One region of the Lachnoclostridium sp. Marseille-P6806 genome, then DNA from elsewhere that is predicted to be linked to it. Evidence: riboswitches for the same ligand, from Rfam matches in the RefSeq annotation. Region 1 holds a riboswitch; the other holds the start of a gene.
The links. A riboswitch is a leader RNA that binds a small molecule or an ion and turns the genes downstream of it on or off. The one in region 1 is predicted to bind FMN.

Region 1 (7,903 bases):
GGTTACAGGACGTGATATCAATGGTCAGGCATATTTTCCTCTGACCTGGGTGAATGATACTTTGAATGAGCGGTTTTACTGGGATCAGGAAAATCATCAGCTGATTTATGCCCTGCCGGATTCTATTGTTTATGCAGATGCGTCAACTATGGGAAGCAGCGGAAAGCCGCTGCTTGTGGAACAGGAGGATGAGGTATGGCTGACTGCCGGCTTGGTATCAGCTTATACAGATATCAGAACTTCTTTCTTTAAAGACGGAGATGCAAAAAGGGTGTTTGTGGATACCAGCTGGGAACCGGAGCAGGTTGCTGCAGTAAAAAAAGATGGAAGTGTCCGTGTACGCGGAGGAGTGAAAAGTGATATTCTTACGGCAGTGGAAAAGGACAGTACAGTTGTAGTGCTGGAAACGCTGGAAAAGTGGAGCAGAGTGCGGACCGAGGACGGTCAGGTGGGATACATTCAGAATCGCTGTCTAAAGGAGCCGGAAGTCCGGACTCTGATCAGTACCTTTCAGGCTCCGGAGTATACATCGATTTCCATGGAGGAGCCGGTAGTTATGGTGTGGCATCAGGTGACTCAGGCAGCAGCCAATAAGACAATGGAAACACTGATTTCCAATACCAGGGGAGTCAATGTTATCGCGCCTACCTGGTTTATGCTGACGGAAAATGACGGGACATACGAATCTCTTGCGAATCAGGATTATGTAAATAAAGCGCACAGCCTGGGACTTCAGGTGTGGGCAGTTCTGGATAATTTTAACAGAGGAACCAATGTGCAGTCAGAGATTCTGTTTGCCAGCACAGCAGCCAGGAAGAAGCTGATTACCAGCCTGATTGCAGATGTAGAAAAATACGGTATTGATGGAATCAATCTGGATATCGAGGGAATTAAGCCGGAGGCAGGACCGCATTATGTCCAGTTTATCAGGGAGCTGTCTGTAGAATGCCGAAACAAGGGAATTATTTTGTCTGTGGATTCTTATGTGCCTTCTGCCTATACTTCTTTTTATAACAGAGCAGAGCAGGGACAGGTGGCTGATTATGTAGTGATGATGGGATATGATGAGCATTATGCCGGAGGAGATCCGGGTTCTGTAGCATCTTTGGGGTATGAGAAAAAGGGAATTGAGGATACGCTGAAGGAGGTACCAAGAGAAAAAATTATCAGCGCAGTTCCATTTTACACCAGAATCTGGAAGGAGGAAGGTGGAAAGGTTACTTCCGATGCTATGGGAATTGCCAGAGCTCAGCAGTGGATTGCAGATAATAATGTGGAGCTTTACTGGCAGGAGGATCTGGGGCAGTATTATGGAGAAACGGTACGGGATGGAATCAAGTATACACTGTGGATGGAAGAGGCACGTTCTCTTGGGCTGAAGATGGAGCTGATCCGGAAGTACAATCTGGCAGGGGTTGCCTGTTGGAAGCTGGGATTTGAACCAGAGGAAATCTGGGATGTGATCAAACTGCCGTGAGGCATAAAGGGGGCGGTTTTATGAAAAGGAAACAGTGGAAGAGATTTTTGACCTGTGCCGGAGCGGCAGCACTTCTGACCTGCGGCGGCTGCAGCAGGACTGCCGGGATCAGTCCCTCCGATACAAAGCCCGAGGAGTCTCAGACGGAAGCCTCTGTATCAGGAACGGAAGCGGAAACAGGGACAAACATTGATGAAAGTGCAGGAGAAACAGTCGGAGAGACTGTTTTCAGTCCGACAGTTCCAGAAAGCAGTTCTGGTGAGCAGATTTTGGAAAAACCGAATGGAGAATCTGACGATGGAGGGCAGGAAGAGGAGGTTTCCTATCAGATTATTGAAAATATTATTCTGGCTACGGATATCCATTATTTTGATCCATCGCTTACAGATTATGGCCCCAGATTCCAGGAAATGGTGGAGTATGGTGACGGAAAAGTAGTTACCTATATCGATGAAATTACGGATGCTTTTTTAGAAGAAGTAATTCAGCTGCGTCCCAATGCTTTGATTCTCAGCGGAGATTTGACACTGGAGGGAGAGAAGAAAAGTCATGAAAGTCTGGCTGAAAAGCTTTATCGCGTAGAAGAGGCCGGGATTCCGGTTCTGGTGATTCCTGGCAATCACGATATCAATAATAAACGGGCGGCGCGGTATGAGGGAGAACAGAGACTTCCGGCAGAATATACCACACCGGAAGAGTTTCGCAGAATTTATCGGGATTTTGGATACGATGAAGCCATCAGCGAGGATGTGAGAAGTCTCAGCTATGTGTATCAGCTGGATGAGGAACATAGGATTATGATGCTGGATACCTGTCAGTATCGTCCGGTTGCCAAGGTGGGAGGTGCGATTTTAAGCGAGACCTATTATTGGATTGAGGAACAGCTGGAGGAGGCATGGGAGGAGGCAATGGACGTGATTCCTGTTGCACATCACAATCTGCTGGAGGAGAGCAAAATCTATGTGGATGACTGTACGATTGAGCATGGAGAACAGCTGGTGAATATTCTGGATGAATGGGATGTGAAGCTGTTTTTAAGCGGCCACCTTCATGTTCAGCATACAATGCGCTCTGAGGATAACAGAGGAGTGTGGGAGGCTGTGACTTCCTCTTTGGCAACGCCAGCCTGTCAATATGGAGTTTTAACCTGCCGGGATGATGGTTCTTATCAGTATGGAACCTGGTCTGTGGATGTGGAGTCCTGGGCCAGAGAGCATGGAAGAAAGGAACGGGATCTGCTGGAGTTTCGGAAGTTCCAGGAACCATTCCTTAGAAGGGTGTTTTATAATCAGTCAATGACGGCATTAAACGCAGTTCCTGATATTCCGGAGGACAGGAAAAAACAGATGTCGGATCTGTATGCAAGGCTTAATTATTATTATTATCAGGGAACAGCGTATCAGATTAAAAATGAAGTGCTTTCGGATCCAGCTTACCTTATGTGGCTGAATGAGGGAACTCTGACGGTGTTGGGAGAATATGTGGAATATATTGTGTCGGATGCGGTTCATGATTATAATCGTCTGATTGTGGACTGATTCTTTTTTCCGTTTCTTCAGGATATATTAGAATATAGTCTGAAGGGATGAGAGGGATTTTTGTGGAGAATCGGAAAGCGGAAATACTGATGGCGGCTATGCTGCTGACTTTTGTGTTTCTGATATCCAGGCATGCAGGGCTTATGGTATCCGGTCAGAATGTGACAGCGGGAAAAAAACAACCAGTGGTAGTTCTTGACAGTGGACATGGCGGCACGGATCCTGGAAAAATCGGAGTTGACGGAAGCCTGGAGAAGGATATTAATCTTCAGATTGCAGAAAAGGTAAAAGGCTTCCTGGAAGCATCGGATGTGACGGTTATTATGACAAGAGAGGATGATTGCGGGCTTTACCAGGAAGATGATGCCAATAAAAAAAGAGCAGATATGAAAAACCGGTGCGATAAAATCAACGAGGCGGCACCGATCCTGGCAGTCAGCATTCATCAGAACAGTTATCATGAAGAAGCCATATTTGGAGGCCAGGTATTTTATTATAAGGATTCTGCAGAAGGAAAGCGCCTGGCAGAAATCCTGCAGAAGCGTTTTGATTTTGTATTAGGAGAGAAAAACAGAAGGCTGGCAAAACCAAATGGCAATTATTATCTTCTGCTTCATGTGAAAGTACCTGTTGTGATTGTAGAGTGCGGATTTCTTTCAAACTGGGAAGAAGCAGCACGACTGAATTCAGAAGAGTATCAGCAGCGGCTGGCCTGGACTATCTATATGGGAATTATGGAATATATCAATACTTCCGGTTGACAAAATCATAGTAAAATGGTAGACTATAGGCGGTTAGATAATACTAATATCCAAACAGACATTTGAACAGATTACGAAAGGAAGAATTCTTATGAAATATATATATGCATCAAGAACAGGAAATGTAGAAAAACTGATTCAGTCTCTGGGACTGGAAGCAAAAAAACTGGCAGACGGTACAGAGAAGGCCGAGGGTGATTTTATTCTTTTTACCTATACGGACGGAAGAGGTATTGTACCTCCGGTAGTGGAGCAGTTTCTGAAAGAAAATCACAGCCTGCTAAAGGGTGTTGTAGTTTCTGGTAATATGCAGCGTCATGGAGATACGTTCTGTGCAGCCGGAGAGATTATTGCAAAAGAGTATCAGGTTCCTGTGATTGCCCAGGTTGATGGTGCCGGAAATGAATGGGATTATCGCCAGATTCGTTCCCGTCTGCAGGAGTGTGCGGAATAGGAAGAGTTGTTATATTAAAAATGGACAGATACCGGAAAGAACTTGAAAACTGGGGATTTCTATGTTATGATTCAGTTATAAATAAGTTCTTCGGGGCGGGGCGCAATTCCCCACCGGCGGTATAGTCCGCGAACCGCTTATGGCGGCTGATCCGGTGTGATTCCGGAACCGACAGTATAGTCTGGATGAGAGAAGAGATTGTGTGGCAGCAAAGCTGCTGTGATTGTCGATCAAAATATTGCCCCGGATCTTAGGATCCGGGGTTTTTGTTTTATGGGAAGTCTCTTTCCTGAAAAGCAAAAAAACGGCGGTACGGCGAAGGGGCAGACACATGATTCCTCTGGAGAATGAGCTTATATTATAATTTTCAGGAGGAAGTTATCATGAAGGAAAACAAATTAATGACAACAAAAAATGTTGTTCTGATGGGGATGTTCGGAGCTCTGGCAGGGGTGCTGATGGTATTTGAGATACCGCTGCCTTTCCTTGCTCCCAGCTTTTATGGTCTTGATATCAGTGAAGTTCCGGTTCTGGTAGGAACCTTTGCTTTAGGACCAGTGGCCGGGGCTGTTATTGAAGTTGTGAAAATCTTGGTTAAGCTGGTATTGAAGCCAACTAGCACAGGCTTTGTGGGAGAACTGGCCAATCTGACCTTTGGCTGTGCAATGGTTATTCCGGCAGGTCTGATTTATCAGTTTAAGAAAACCCGAAAAGGCGCTATGGCAGCTCTGACAGCAGGAACCCTTCTCATGTCAGCTGCAGCAATCGTGGGAAATGCGTTGGTTATGCTGCCTTTTTATTCCAATTTTATGCCATTGGAAAATATCATTGCGGCCGGGGCGGCTATTAACCCGGCAGTCAGCAATGTGTGGACTTTTGCTGTTATCTGTGTAGGGCCGTTTAATGTGATTAAGGGAATTGTGGTTTCCATGATTACGGTGCTGGTTTATAAGCATATCAGCGCTATGATTCACAGTATTGGAACAGAGAAGCGAAATGGCCAGAGCAGAAAACTGCGTGCTTAGAATTAAAAAAATAATATAAAAGAGAATCGCCAGAATAGCGGAATAGATACCGGCTTTGGCGATTCTCTTTTGTATTATAGAAAATTTGATCGAAAGATACAAAAATGTTCCGCGAGTATGCACACTGCTCGTTAGAGGAAAAGGGATGGTGACGCGACTTTGTTTCGGTTCGGCTGTGTGTCAAAGTGCTTTCTTTTTAGTGCTTATAAAGTCTTTTCATTCTGCTTTTCTTTTAGATAAGCATCGGCATCTTTAAAAAAGCTTCCCAGGATCAGGATGATAATGATTCCCAGAGGGAAGGCGGCAATGATGGATACTGTCTGCAGGTTTGCCATGGAATTTTCGGAAAAAATCAGGGCAATGGGAAGCAGAATCAGCATAATAGACCAGAACAGTTTAATGTTCCGGTTTGGTTCCTCGTTCGGCTTCAACTCCTTGTAGGAATAAGCGGCAGCCACCAGAGTAATGGAATCAAAGGATGTAGAGTAAAAGGTTACCATACAAAGGACCAGAAGAATCAGCACCAGTCCGGGAAGCGGAAGCTGTTCCAGAACGGAAACAATGGCAGCATATAAATCTCCGGTTTTTGTATATACAGAAAGCAGATCCAACCGTCCATGCATCTGCAGCCCCATTCCATAATTGCCGAGAATGATGAAGGAGGTAAAGGTTCCAGCCAGACCAAAGGAATATCCTCCCAGTACAACCTGGCGAACAGTTCTCCCTCGGCTGATAGAGCCAATGAAAAAAGGAGTTGCTACACACCATACAATCCAGTAGGACCAGTAAAAGATGGTCCAGTTCTGAGGGAAGGAGCTGGTGCGCAGGGCATCTGTCCAGGTGGACAGTCCGATAAAGTTCTGAACCAGATTACCAATGGAGCTTAGACCAGTTTCAATAATGTATCGGCTTTCTCCTCCCAGGAAAAATACATAGGCAAGGAGCATAAAAAACAGATAAACGCAGCAGGAGGCAGCTAGCTGTACACCTTTCATTCCAAGATAGACACAGAAGGTGTAAATACAGCAGATACTGATTAAAATAAAGATGGTAAGAGCGACGCTCTGAGGAATTCCGGTAACGCGGCTGATTGCCATGGAAAGCAGAGGTGTTGCCAGGGAAAAAGTAGTGGCAGTACCTGCAAGGAGAGCAATCACAGCAATGAAATCGATGATTTTACCACTCCACCCATCCACCCGCTTTCCAAGAATCGGACGACAGGACTCAGAAAATTTCTGCTTGGTTCTTTTGCGGACATGAAGCATAAAGCCGAACGCCACGGCCAGAACCAGATAAAAACTCCAGGGAATCGGTCCCCAGTGAAACAGAGGATAGGTAGAGGCCCATTCCTGAATTCCGCCCATTTCTTCAATGTGAGGTTCATTGGCATACAGGATCCATTCACAGCAGGAGTAAAAAAGAATATCTGCAGCCAGTCCGGCAGTAAACATCATGGAGCCCCACTGAAAAAAAGTATATTCCGGTTTTTCCAGATCTCCCAGCCGAATGTTTCCAAAGCGGGAAAAGGCCATATACAGGGAGCAGAAAAATACACCCAGGCCGATCAGCAGGTAATAACTGCCCATCTGATCCCCAAGGAGAGAGCGGATAGAAGCTAAAAGCTGGGAGGACTGTTCTGGATTGCGAACAAACCAGATACAGAGAATCACAATACAGAGAAAGGGAATCAGTGTAATAAACCAGTCCAGCCGGCGGGCCAGCGAAGTGTCGGAAGCCCGATTTTGTTCTTTTTTCATAATGCAAAATACCTCCTATAGCAGTTTTACAGAAATATCTGCGAGTAAAATGTTCAAAAATATTAAAAATTAAATTATATTGAACATATTAGCATTGCAGGAGAAAAAATGCAAGAGGGATTTCTTGCGAATTTCTTTCAGTTTAGGAGGGAGTCTATCAAAAAAGAAGGAATTCTGGTAAAATAGCAGAAAAAATGAAAGATGTGACGGCAGAAATGGAGAGAGAAAACAGAAGGGCAGGGGCAGGGAGAAGCAGGAGAAAACAGAAATCAGCAAGAGCCTTTGCTGGAAAAGGGCTGGTATCCGGGGGGATTGCAGTGCTGACAGTAGTGTTGGCTGCTACAGGATTTATGACATGGAGAAAAGAAAGCTATGCCAGGGGGACCGCAGAGCAGCCTGAAAATTCCGGCCAGCTTGTGACAGTCGGAGAGATGCAAAGCAGCGGAACCGGGGAAGAGAAGCCGATTCTGGGGGGAGCTGAACTGATGATGCTCTCCAATCAGACAAAAGGGCAGATGATGTCATTTTTAATAGAAACAAAAAATGGAAATCTGATTGTAATAGATGGCGGTCGTTGGGAAGATGGAGAGCACCTGATGGAGGAAATCCGTCGGAGAGGCGGTCATGTGGATGCCTGGTTTCTGACCCATACGCATACGGATCATGTAGGTGCTCTTTTGAATCTTTTGCAGACAGAGGCAGAAGGTGAAGATACGGGAATAGAAATTCAGCATATCTATTATAATTTTGCAGATTTGGACTGGTATGCGATTCATGAACCGGGAGATTATGGCACAGCGGCTGCAATTATTGGAGAATTGGAGAAGCTTCCAGATAGAGTATGCCAGATTGTAGAGAGGGGACAGACGATTACCGTAGATGATGTGACAG
Region 2 (7,903 bases), on a different contig from region 1:
CTCCATGACTTCACTCTTGAAATATTCCATAGCGGTATTGGTGCAGCGGTGCTTGCAGCCCTCCCGTGTGTCGGCTGGTCTGTCCATGTAGGGCAGAAGCGGGACTTCATAAATCCGCAGGGAGTTGATGACGATATGCACATGGATATTGCCGCTGTGGTTATGCCCGTCCGGGTGGGTGCAGATTAGGGCTTGGTGTCCGGGGAAATGCTCTTTACAGAACTGCTCGCCCAGCTCCTGCGCCCGGTCTACGGTCAAGCCGTTGTCTGTCCCGTCCCGTGGGTCAAAGCTGATGATATAATGGTGGCTTTTCACATCTTCCCGTTTTTGGTTTTTCTCATAGCGGAGATTGGCTCGCATACAGGCAACAGCGAAATCCTCGCCCCCGCAGTTGAGGGAAGAAATGCGGTAATCCTCCCTCGGTATCAGCCGCCCGTTTTCATCAAGGGTGGGCTTCATGGTAAACTCGTCATGCTCAAATGTGAGGTAGGCTTCCGCTGCGCCATAGTCGGCATTTTTAGAGCTGATATGTTTGAATGTTGCCAACAGCGTCACCCACTTTCTGCAAAACTTCAAACTTCAGGGCAGCAAGGTCGGAAACCGCCGCCCGTACCTCCTCGGCAAGCTGCGGGTAGGGGCTGTGCCACTCATTCAGCGTCCGGGCTATCTGGTTTAAGTTGCCGCCGATCCTGCCGTATTCGGCGGTCAGCTTCCCGACAGCGGCAAGCAGCTCGTCATTGACGGGGGAAACAGTTATGATGGGGCGTATGGCTGCCCCGGTTATGGCTTGCCGGATAAACTCGGCTTGGCTCATGTTGCAGGCAGAAAGCCTTTCCGCAAACTCGGCGTATTCTTCCTCGGTCATGCGTGTTTTGACTACCCGGCTGCGGTGGGGCGTGTTGTATCGTTTTCGCATGGTAAAACCTCCTTTCTGTGCGTGGTGTTCTCTCACTAATAGGAGAAAAACAGGGTGTAAAGCGGAACTGTTTTTGAAAAATCCGAAAAAATATTTTGAGGGATTTTTAAGCGGCGTAAGCCGCATGGCAGGGTTTGGGGAAGGCACTCCCCAACAAGATTCCCGCAGGGGCAAAATGAGCGATAAGCGAATTTTGGTACTGCGGTAGAATCTTGCTCTAAGAAACTGCCGGACTGCCGTTCACTTCCTACTGCCACTTTTTCGGGAAATCTATAACCAGCTTTTTTATAAAAGGCTGCGGGCTGGCGTTCTTCCCCTTACTCCCTACAAACCACAAAAGAGCAGAATGGACGGACTTTCCGGCAAGAACTTTTCCAGCGGCTCGGTCTTTCCCGACAATAAGGCGTTTCGGAAGCTGCGTTTTGCCCGCTGTCTGAAAAAACGGCAGCCTTTTTTGGTTTCACTATCTAATACGGAACTTTTGGAAATTTGCCAAAAATGGGCGCAAAAAAAGCAGCAAATCTTTTTCGGATTTACTGCTTCGTGTGCCGCTGCGGGGCGGCGGGATATTCAGTTTTTATGTTATCGGTCCAGCCGGAACTTGAACAGGCTTTCAATCAGCTTTGTTCTAATGTAGTCCTCCATATCAGAATTATAATAGCCGTTCATTTTGGAGAAATAGCGGATATATCCGGCATATCGGTCAAGGACAGTTTGTATCGCTATGGGGTCGCCTTCATGTGCTTTTATTATCGTGTCATAGGGGAGAAGTCGGTTGCTCATGGAACAACACCTCCATTTCTTCTTTCAGCCGCTTTAAGGCAAGCTGGATATGCCGCCCGATTGTGCTGCGTGTCCAGCCGCTTTGTTCTCCGATTTCTTTCTGTGTCAAGTGCTGGAAGTAATACAAAAAGATTTCCTCCTGCGTCTGTTCCGGCAGTTCGACAAGAGCCGCCGCAAGGGAATAGCTATCTAAAAATATCGTCTTCCCCCGGACAGAGAACGGATAAGTTTCGCCATAGTCCGGCACTTGAAAATACTCGTCTGTGGTGCTTAGTTGGACAAACTTTTCTTCGGTCAGATATTCAAGGGAGATTTCCCGTTTCCACCTCGCCGCCAGCATACGGGCAGCGTCAAAGGACGCATGGCGAATAACAATCCGGCAATAGGTATCATGGGTATAGCGGATATGTTCTTGATAGGATTCCTGTTCAGTCATGGAAAATCCCCCTTTCTTCGATTATGGGAAAGGGCGGTAGCACTTTTTACTGTCGCCCCTTGATTACCCACCAGCAAGGACAGACGGGGCTGTCAACGGTGGGCGCAGCCCATTCACTTGCCGTTGACTGGCTCGGCTGATTCTGCTATGGAAAAATATTTATTTTTCAATTTCCTCAATAAGATTTACCATTTCGATTGCACTGACAGCACAATCATATCCCTTATTTCCCACCTTTGTTCCTGCCCTCTCAATCGCCTGTTCAATACTGTCAGTAGTAAGTACACCAAACAGTACGGGTATACCGCTTTCCAGAGAAACAGTAGCAATCCCTTTCGCCACCTCACTGCATACATAGTCATAATGACTGGTTGAGCCGCGAATAACCGCCCCCAAACAAATTATTACGTCATACTTTCCGCTTTTTGCCATTCTGGACGCAATTAGAGGGATTTCAAATGCTCCGGGAACCCACGCCACATGAATATTTTTTTCTTCTACGTCATGACGGAGCAAAGCGTCCATAGCCCCTCCCAACAACTTAGCAGTGATAAATTCGTTAAACCTTGCCGCTACAATCCCAACTTTGATTCCTTTTGACACAAGTTTTCCTTCAAATGTTTTCATATCGTATTTTCCTCCTGCGATTTAGTATTTTAGAATATGTCCCATACGTTTCTGCTTGGTTTTGAGGTATAACAAATCGTGCGCCGTAGCGTCCATTTGGAGCGGAATACGTTCCGTGATTTCAAGCCCAAATTCCGCAAGCTGATAAACTTTATCTGGATTATTCGTTAAAAGCCGCATACTTGATACGCCCAAATCCCGTAAAATCTGTGCGCCGATATAATATTCCCGTTCATCGCCTGAAAAGCCTAATGCAAGGTTTGCTTCTAACGTGTCCATTCCCTGCTCTTGCAGCTCATAGGCACGCAGCTTATTGATAAGCCCGATACCCCGTCCTTCCTGCCGCATATAGAGCAAGATACCCCGTCCCTCTTTTTCAATCTGCGTCATGGCTGAAGCAAATTGCTGTCCGCAATCACAGCGTAGGGAGCCAAAGGTATCACCGGTCAAACATTCCGAATGAACACGGCATAGAATATGTTTCCCATCTCCGATTTCCCCTTTTACAAGAGCAATATGATGTTCTCCATTTAGCTTATTTACAAAACCATATGCGATAAAATCCCCATATTTGGTCGGCATTTTTACAGTTGTTACCCGCTCGACCAAATGGTCATGGCACTTACGGTAATTTTGCAAATCTTGTATGGTAATAAATTTTATTCCAAAACGCTCTGCCAGTTCAAAAAGCTCTGTTGTTCTCATCATCGTTCCATCTTCACGCATGATTTCACAGCATAATCCACATTCTTTTAATCCAGCCAACCGGCATAAATCTACAGTTGCTTCCGTGTGCCCGTTTCTCTCTAACACACCATTTTTCTTTGCAAGCAGTGGAAACATATGTCCAGGTCTACGGAAATCCTCTGGCTTTACATTTTCCTCCACACATGCAAGGGCGGTGATTGAGCGTTCAGCAGCAGAAATTCCGGTAGAAGTTGTTACATGGTCAATAGAAACAGTAAAAGCCGTTTCATGGTTATCGGTATTTCTTTCTACCATTTGCGGAATTTTGAGCTTGCTTACATAGTCCTCTGACATAGGCATACAAATCAGCCCTTTTCCGTAGGTCGCCATAAAGTTAATATTTTCCGTTGTTGCGAATTGTGCTGCGCAGATAAAATCCCCTTCATTTTCCCGTTCCGCATCATCTGTTACTAAAATTATTTTTCCTTTTTTCAAATCTTCAAGTGCCTCTTCGATTTTATGAAACGCTGCCATGCGACATCCTCCTAATAACCATATTTCTCTAAAAATTCCTTTGTGATATGACTGTCCGTGTTCTGTTTGAAAGACAAGAATTTTCCAACATATTTTCCAACTATATCTGCTTCCAGATTGACAGAATCACCCTCTTTTCGCTCATTCAATACTGTTTGTCTGACGGTATGGGGAATCGCTGAAATAGAAAATCTATCTCTGTCGGCTTTGGCAATTGTCAAACTGATACCGTCGATTGCAACAGAACCTTTTTCTACAACATACCTCATGATTTCCGGGTTTGTATGTATGGTAAACCAGACCGCATTATCATCTTTTTGTATGTACACGATTTTGCCTGTGCCATCTATATGTCCGGAGACAATGTGTCCTCCAAATCTTCCGCTTGCCGACATTGCTCGTTCCAGATTCACATGACCACCAGGGATAAGGGCTGCCAGTGCAGAACGGTTTAAGGTTTCGTGCATAACGTCCGCAACAAATGAGCCTGAGTACAGGGCTGTAACAGTTAGACAAACTCCATTTACTGCAATACTATCCCCTATTTTCATATCCTCCAGCACTGTTTTCGCACAAACTTCAAGGACGACGGAAAGCTGTCCTTTTTTGATTTTATGAACCGTTCCGATTTCCTCAATGATTCCCGTAAACACTTTGCTCTACCTCACTTTCAATCAGAAAATCTTCACCCAGCGGAAGAACACAGCTATTCTTTAATCGGAAAGCCGCAGTAGGATAGCAAATGCCCTCTCCCTCTATCGGAGTTTTTGCAGCCTGTCCACCAAATAATTTAGGTGCGATATAAGCCTGCACTTTCTGTACAATACCGCTGGAAAGAGCTGCCCAATTTAACGTCCCTCCACCCTCCAGCAAAATGCTGTCAATCTGTTTTTCCCCTAATAAATACATAAGCTGTTCTAAATCCACATGACCGTTTCTTTCCTCGACAAGCAGGACATGGCAGCCTTTTTTCTCATACAAGGCACATCTTTCTGCGTCCCTGCAACAGGTTGCAATTATTGTAGGAATCTGCTTTGCTGTGGAAACAACGTTCGCACTTAGAGGTATGCGAAGCGTGGTGTCACAAATAATGCGAATCGGATTTTTTCCACCCTCTATCCGGCAGGTAAGCTGTGGGTCGTCTGTCAATATTGTTCCGATTCCTGCCATAATTGCAGCATATCGGTGACGCTGCTGTGCGACATGGCGTCGTGCCGTTTCGCCCGTGACCCATTTTGACGCTCCTGTTTTAGTTGAAATTTTTCCGTCCATTGTCATGGCATACTTCATCACTACAAAAGGACGCTTGGTTTGAATGTAATGGAAAAACACTTCATTGAGCCTCTCGCAGTCCTCCTGTAAAATATGTTCTGTCACCAAAATCCCTTGTTTTTTTAGAATTTGTATTCCTTTTCCGCTGACAAGGGGATTGGGGTCACCAGAACCGATTACTACCCGTTCAATGCCTGCTTCCATGATTGCATTGATGCAGGGCGGCTGCTTTCCATAATGGCAGCAAGGTTCTAAAGTCACATACATGGTCGCACCTTTTGGATTTTCTGTACATGCCGCTAACGCATTACGTTCTGCATGAGCTTCGCCATATTTTTCGTGCCAACCCTGCCCGATTATCCGTCCTTCCTTTACAATGACAGCTCCTACCATAGGGTTAGGAGAAGTAAAACCGCATCCTTTTTTTGCAAGCTGTAATGCGATTTTCATATAATCACTGTCATTCACAGTATCACCTCCACAAATAGAAAATGCCTTGAACAAAATCGTTCAAGGCAAAAGCAAAAGAGCGCAGGGAATACCTGTGCAAATATAAAGCTCTGGAATATAAAATATCCCAGAGCAATCGCTTTACACGCAGAAAAGAAAACTTTCCTGCGCTTCTTAATCTTCTTTCATCCAGACTATACTGTCGGCTTCGGAGTTTCACCGAATCATGCCTTGCGGCTCGTGGGCTATACCACCGGTAGGGAATTGCACCCTGCCCTGAAGATTTTATTCAATTTACAGGATAAGTATAATCATCTGTTCAATAGTTGTCAAGATTTTTTAGGAATAATGGGCTGCTGCCTGTTCAAATTCTTGTGTGTTACTTTACCGCACATGAGCATTTGCACCAGGGTTGTCGTTGCCGTAACCTTCCAGCAGGTTGATAACGCCCCAGATACCGAGACCGGCACCGAGCGCGATAACGAGGGTCTGAAGAACGGTGATTGCCTGTTCAAAAAATGCCATATAGTTTGTTAGCCGGAATCTGATTAAAAAATAGGTTTGTCATGTTTCATAGGCATACAAAAGCCGGAACAATCTGCCGCCCGGTTTCCGGGGGCATGATTCCGGCTGTCCTCCTTTTTCATTATTTTTCTTGCGATTGTCCGCTTTGTACGCCAATGGCCCGTAGAGGGCAGGTGCGGCGAATAGATAAGATCACTCCTTTCAAAAGCGGAACGAAGTTAAGCGCCCTTTGTGTCTACTTCATATACATCGCAGACCTCATTGGGCTTGAGTTTCAGCCTTGCGGACAGGAATGCTTCAATGTCAAAAGCGTTCTTGTCATCCGCGTCGGCAGTGTACTTGAAATTGGGGTGCTTGGTAATGTCGTACTTATCCGAAAGGAAAGGACGCACGCCACGCAGCTGGAGGATGCACTTGTTTCCATCCATCGTCGCAAGCTCATCCTGGCTCATCAGCTCTTTCCCCAATTTTTGATAGTTGAGCGAGTGGGAAGTTTCCCGTCCACGGCTCTCTCCGGTGTTGTAGGTGTCAATGGTTTCCTTGCCCAGCACGGCAGTCAGCTCCTTGAGGGTGGTTGGCTCCTTACCGCCCAGGAAAATGGAAGTATCCATGTTGCCGATGATGGTATCTGCATTGTCCTTATAGATCGCCTTGAGCTGACTCTGCGCCTGCAACACCAGACAGGCGGAGATCTCACGGCTTCGGATGGTGGCGACCAGCTTTTCCAGACGAGGAATCTGCCCGATATTGGCGGCTTCATCAATGAGACAGCGCACATGGACCGGGAGCCTGCCGCCATACACATCGTCGGCTTTTTCGCAGAGCAGGTTGAAAAGTTGGGTATAACACATGGAAATAAGGAAGTTGAAGCTATCGTCAGTATCACTCATGATGAGGAACAGGGCAGTTTTCCGGTCTCCCAGAGTGTCCAGCTCCAGCTCATCATAGGCCGTGACCTCACGCAGCTCTGCAATGTCGAATACCGCAAGGCGCGCACCACAGGAAATCAGGATCGACTTGGCTGTTTTTCCAGAGACAAATTGTCAAGGACTTTTTCATCAAATTCACAAAAAATCTACAAAAAAGGTGCCAGAAGCACTGTATGGCTCCTGACACCTCGTTTGACAGATTACATTTTTCCGTTCAGCAGGTCTTTGCAGAGATACGCGTAGTCTGGCAGCTGGTTGATATATGGCTCCCAACGCCGCTTGATTTCGGCCAATTCCAGCGGGTCGGCTGCTTCCAGTGCATGATCGTTGCCCGTCATATACAAAACATCCGTAGCAACATCGTCCAAACACCTGCCGCAGAGATCGGCGGCTGATTCTATCCTGATACCGGTATCCACATAAAGCGGATTTACGCCAATCGTCAGCCAGACATAGCCCACCTTATCCGACCAGAGCAGTTCAAAATCAGGGCTTTGCCGCAGATGTTCCGCAAAGGCCTCCTTTACTCGCTCAATTTCATGTTTCTCTTTTTCTGTGTAAAGCATTTTCGTGTCCTCCTTGACAAAAATTTTGGTGTGTACCATCATCAGTTTAGCACAAGGCGGCTTCGTTTATCAGTCTGTCACATCTGCTGAATTTCATTTTTGAGCATACGCTTGATTTTATCGCTCATGGTTTCTGTGCTGGTATTGCTGAAATGGACATGAACCTTGTAGGTCGTCT

Region 2: linked by a shared signal. The riboswitch ahead of ribD (bifunctional diaminohydroxyphosphoribosylaminopyrimidine deaminase/5-amino-6-(5-phosphoribosylamino)uracil reductase RibD) and the one ahead of ACESON_RS10865 (ECF transporter S component) in region 1 are both predicted to bind FMN.

What each region holds. Positions count from the first base shown of each region.
Region 1 is NZ_CAXSLG010000007.1:194,858-202,760, forward strand. Features, by position in the region: gene ACESON_RS10845 (glycosyl hydrolase family 18 protein) at 1-1,477, shown strand, start outside; gene ACESON_RS10850 (metallophosphoesterase) at 1,498-3,015, shown strand; gene ACESON_RS10855 (N-acetylmuramoyl-L-alanine amidase) at 3,078-3,776, shown strand; gene nrdI (class Ib ribonucleoside-diphosphate reductase assembly flavoprotein NrdI) at 3,868-4,230, shown strand; FMN riboswitch at 4,313-4,431, shown strand; gene ACESON_RS10865 (ECF transporter S component) at 4,614-5,255, shown strand; gene ACESON_RS10870 (BCCT family transporter) at 5,459-7,012, opposite strand; gene ACESON_RS10875 (ComEC/Rec2 family competence protein) at 7,207-7,903, shown strand, end outside.
Region 2 is NZ_CAXSLG010000005.1:149,835-157,737, forward strand. Features, by position in the region: gene ACESON_RS08165 (relaxase/mobilization nuclease domain-containing protein) at 1-546, opposite strand, end outside; gene mobC (plasmid mobilization relaxosome protein MobC) at 518-916, opposite strand; gene ACESON_RS08175 (hypothetical protein) at 990-1,124, shown strand; gene ACESON_RS08180 (helix-turn-helix domain-containing protein) at 1,499-1,699, opposite strand; gene ACESON_RS08185 (sigma-70 family RNA polymerase sigma factor) at 1,674-2,135, opposite strand; gene ribE (6,7-dimethyl-8-ribityllumazine synthase) at 2,295-2,762, opposite strand; gene ACESON_RS08195 (bifunctional 3,4-dihydroxy-2-butanone-4-phosphate synthase/GTP cyclohydrolase II) at 2,784-3,983, opposite strand; gene ribE (riboflavin synthase) at 3,995-4,636, opposite strand; gene ribD (bifunctional diaminohydroxyphosphoribosylaminopyrimidine deaminase/5-amino-6-(5-phosphoribosylamino)uracil reductase RibD) at 4,617-5,705, opposite strand; FMN riboswitch at 5,879-5,993, opposite strand; partial or broken gene ACESON_RS08210 (Maff2 family protein) at 6,102-6,230, opposite strand; partial or broken gene ACESON_RS08215 (VirD4-like conjugal transfer protein, CD1115 family) at 6,449-7,273, opposite strand; gene ACESON_RS08220 (hypothetical protein) at 7,360-7,725, opposite strand; gene ACESON_RS08225 (transposon-encoded TnpW family protein) at 7,803-7,903, opposite strand, start outside.